2 regions of the Roseibium sp. Sym1 genome follow, and region 1 is predicted to be linked to the other one. Evidence: predicted binding sites of a transcription regulator. Region 1 holds the regulator's gene; the other holds the start of a gene.
What was found. Region 1 encodes PhoB, which activates phosphate uptake and scavenging genes when phosphate is short. Its sites were predicted from a motif close to TGTCATNNANCTGTCAT; they were not measured.
Positions count from the first base shown of each region.

Region 1 (2,198 bases):
ATTGCGACGGCAAAGGTCGAGGAGTTGATCGATGAGCTGCGCGAGAACTACACGATCGTCATCGTGACGCACTCCATGCAGCAGGCGGCCCGCGTGTCGCAGCGCACCGCATTCTTCCATCTCGGCATTCTGGTTGAGGAAGGTCCGACCGAGGACATCTTTACCAATCCGAAAGACAAGCGTACGCAGGACTACATCACTGGCCGCTTCGGCTAGGCGATTTCCGATTTCTGAAGGGGACACGGGATGTCTGAACATACAGTCTCGGCTTATGACGAGGAACTGACGGCGATGGCCGGCAAGATCGCCGAAATGGGTGGTCTGGCGGAGAAAGCCTTTGCCGATGCCGTGCATGCGCTGGTTTCGCAGGATCTGGACCTCGCCAAGGCAACGATTGCAAACGACGCGCGACTGGACGCCTTGCACCACGAGGTCGAGGTCAAGCTGATCGAGATCATCGCCCGCCGCCAGCCCATGGGCCAGGACCTGCGCGAAGTCACCGCCGCGACCCGGATCGCCAACGACCTGGAGCGTGTCGGCGACCTGGCCAAGAATGTGGCCAAGCGCGTGATTGCGATCGACAGCGATCTGCAGTCCAAGAAGCTTGCGATCGGTGTCGAGCACATGACCGAACTCGCGCTGTCACAGCTCAAGAAGGTCCTTGACGCCTATGCGCGCAAGGACGCGGACGCTGCCCGTCACGTACAGGAAGCCGACGCGGAGATCGATGCGATCTACACGTCGCTGTTCCGCGAATTGCTCACCTACATGATGGAAGACCCCCGGGTCATCACGCAGTGCGTTCATCTGCTTTTCTGCGCCAAGAACATCGAACGCATCGGCGATCACGCGACCAACATCGCCGAAAACGTCTTTTACATGGTGACGGGTGATCGGTTGCCGGAAGAGCGTGCCAAGGTTGACGAAACCGGTGCCGTGTAACCACTGACGCCGGTCGCGGAAGCGATCCGGCCGGCGCGTGGCCCCGGGAGGCCGCGCAGGATGCCGAATTTGGAGCGAAATGCATGCCGAAGGTGCTCATCGTTGAAGACGAAGAACCTCTCAGCCTTCTGTTAAGATACAACCTGGAAGCGGAAGGCTACGCGGTTGAATCGTGTGTCCGCGGCGACGAGGCCGAAATCCGCTTGCGGGAAAGCCTGCCGGACCTGCTTCTTCTCGACTGGATGCTGCCGGGCCTGTCCGGTATCGAGCTCTGCAGGCGGTTGCGCGCCCGCGAGGATACCGAACGCCTGCCGGTGATCATGCTGACCGCGCGCGGTGAGGAGGCGGAGCGTATCCGCGGCCTGGCCACCGGTGCGGACGACTATGTCGTCAAGCCGTTCTCGGTGCCGGAACTGATGGCACGGGTGCGGGCGATCCTGCGCCGGGCGAGCCCGGAAGTGGTTTCGACCATGCTGCGCTCCGGTGACATCGAACTGGATCGCGAAACCCACAGGGTGCGCAGGAACGCCAAGGAAGTCCATCTGGGGCCGACGGAATTTCGCCTGCTGGAGTTCCTGATGACGTCTCCAGGTCGTGTGTTTTCGCGCGAGCAACTGCTCGACGGCGTCTGGGGCCATGACGTCTATGTCGACGAACGCACCGTCGATGTCCATGTCGGGCGCCTGCGCAAGGCTCTCAACAAGGGCAAGGCCAAGGATCCGATCCGGACCGTGCGCGGTGCTGGCTACGCCTTCAACGACCAGTTCACCGCCACTGCCTGATCACCTTCAGGGACCCTGGAAAGAGCCCGCCCTTTGGCGGGCTTTTTTGGGCGCGCCCTGCCGAATGCGGTTCACGGCGAAACATCGGCGCTGACCTGCGCGGCATGAGCCAATGTTGTCTCTCGCCACCGGATTGACTAGCCTTGGCTGCGATATCAGCGCCAGGTTAGGAGGGGGCATGACCGCGTTCGTGATCGGCCAGATGCAGATCCACAGCCGCGACTGGATGGCGGAATATTTCGCCAAGGTCCCGGACCTCGTTGCCGCTCATGGTGGGCAGTTCCTTGTCCGCGGAGGAAACCCGGGCCATCTCGAAGGTGACAACCCGGTTCCCGATGCAGCCTTCATCCTCGAGTTCCCCGACCGGGAACATGCCAGTGAATTCTGGAATTCACCGGAATTTCAGCAACTTGCCAAGCTGCGCCGGACAGGTTCCGCACTGAATGCGATTTTGGTCGATAAATTGACCGGCAA
Region 1 is NZ_CP114786.1:6,621,681-6,623,878, reverse strand. It holds gene pstB (phosphate ABC transporter ATP-binding protein PstB) at 1-216, shown strand, start outside; gene phoU (phosphate signaling complex protein PhoU) at 247-942, shown strand; gene phoB (phosphate regulon transcriptional regulator PhoB) at 1,026-1,724, shown strand; gene O6760_RS30335 (DUF1330 domain-containing protein) at 1,837-2,198, shown strand, end outside.

Region 2 (2,198 bases), 2.1 Mb from region 1:
CAGGTGGATGAAATGATCGGCGCGCAGGCGGTTTTCGCGCTGGCCGGTCTCGATGGCGTCGGCCAGCAGGCGCATGTCCGGGTAGCGCAGATCCGCATCCTCATCCATGCCGACCCTGAGTGCGTCGAACACCGTGGTGATGCCGGAACACGCGATCTGGGCGTCATGGGCCTGGACGGCCGAGACCGGGTTCCAGCGCACCTTCGGGCGCGGCGCGTAGTGGGTTTCCAGGTGGTCGGTATGCAGCTCGATCAGGCCCGGCAGCAGGTAGTCGCCCTCGCAGTCATGGCCGTCGACGCCGGTCGGCGAACCGATGCCGGCAATCCGGCCGGTGTCGTCGACCGTCAGGGATCCGTCCAGGACCTCGTCCGCGAGGACGAGCGTGGCGTTCTTGAAAACCTTGGGATGCGTGCTCATACAGTTTCCTCACGGGAGAGACGTTCTGCGCGGACAAGGGCGTCCTGCGGGGAAGCGCTGCCGGTCAGTTCGAAAATCGTATGGACCGTGAACGGGGCTCCGCGTTCCGGTTCGGTGTAAAGCGCGACATGGCGGCAGGTGCGCTGCCTGCCCGTCACGGCGGCGAAGCGTGCCCTGGCGGCGTCGGCCAGGAGGGCCGCTTCGCCATCGTCCTCCAGCTTGTTGGAGAGCGTCATGTGGAAGCGGAATTCATCGAAGATGTAAGGGTAGCCCCACTGCCTTGTATAGGTATCGAGCTTGTCGCTGAGCCTGGCCTTGCGGCGCCGTTCCAGATCGGCTTCGGAAAGGGGCGCGCGGAACGGCTCGAACCGGCGCACGCACAGGGCCGCGAAGGCGCGCAGGGCCGGCTCTTCCGCATCCGGGGTCAGCGCCAGGAAGCGGCCGAGCCGGTTGACGGACAGGCCCGTGATCCCGTAGGGCGCGATTTCGCCCGCGAAGGTCTCGCAGGCTTCGACAAGCGCGGTTTCGCTCTGGCCGTCCGCCAGCGAAAACGGCGCCTTCAGCGTACCGTGGAAGCCGTAGCGGCGCGGGTCGGTGGTGAGCGCGTGAAACCGCTCCGCACTGAGGCCCGGCACCGGCTGTTGCGGCAGGTCCCTGCCGGAAAAGGTGTCCCGGCCAAGCCAGGCATTGCCGAGCTGCATCAGGGGATCATCGGCATCGGCGGCAAAATAGATCGCGTAGCGCATGGTCAGATTCGCAAATTTGATTGGTGGCCCAAGAGGACCTAGAGGCAGGCAGTGACTGTTCTGTGACAGATCCCGCCTGCCCGCAAGTTTTTCCTCTTCCGGGTTTCTCAGGCCGCCTCGGCGGCGAAGCCGGTGACGTCGATGATCCGGTCGGCAATCTGCTCGCGCACGTCCTGGTCGTGGAGAATGCCGACCATGGCGACGCCCTTTGCCTTTTTCTCCTCCACCAGCCGGACCACAACGGCCCGGTTGGCGGCATCGAGCGAGGCGGTCGGCTCGTCGAGGAGCAGGATCGGGTAATGGGCGATGAAGCCCCGGGCGATGTTCACCCGCTGCTGTTCGCCGCCCGAGAAAGTCGCCGGCGGCAGGGTCCAGAGCCTTTCCGGCACGTTCAGCCGGGAGAGCAGCGCGCGGGCGGTGTCGACGCCCTCTTGTTCGCTGGCGCCCTGCGCGATCAGCGGTTCGGCGACGACGTCCTCGGCGGAAACCCTTGGAATGGTGCGCAGGAACTGGCTGACATAGCCGATCGTGGCTTCGCGAAGGCTCAGCATCTTCCGCGGTTCGGCTCCGGCGATGTTGATGATCTCGTCTCCGGCGGTGACCAGGATCTGGCCCTCGTCGCAGCGGTAATTGCCGTAGATCATCTTCAGGATCGAGCTCTTGCCGGCGCCGGACGGGCCGCCGAGCACGACGCATTCGCCGGCATTGACCGAGAACTCGACCTTCTCGACCACGGGAATGGCGGTGCCGCCCTGCAGATGCATGGTGAAGGACTTGCCGACATTGTTGAGATAAAGGCGTACGGGCATATCTGGCATCCTTTACACCTGGAGAATGGAGGAAACGAGCAGCTGGGTGTAGGGCTCGCGCGGATCGTCGAGCACCTGGTCGGTCAGGCCGCTTTCAATGACATTGCCGTGGCGCATCACCATGATCCGGTGCGACAGCAGCCGGGCAACGGCGAGATCGTGGGTGACGATCACCACCGACAGGCCGAGATCGGCGACCAGCCGGCGCAGCAGGTCCAGGAGACGG
Region 2 is NZ_CP114786.1:1,988,219-1,990,416, forward strand. It holds gene O6760_RS09045 (alpha-D-ribose 1-methylphosphonate 5-triphosphate diphosphatase) at 1-417, opposite strand, end outside; gene O6760_RS09050 (DUF1045 domain-containing protein) at 414-1,163, opposite strand; gene phnL (phosphonate C-P lyase system protein PhnL) at 1,271-1,972, opposite strand; gene phnK (phosphonate C-P lyase system protein PhnK) at 1,985-2,198, opposite strand, start outside.
Region 2: the regulator PhoB is predicted to act here: its motif matches at 1,215-1,231, upstream of O6760_RS09050 (DUF1045 domain-containing protein).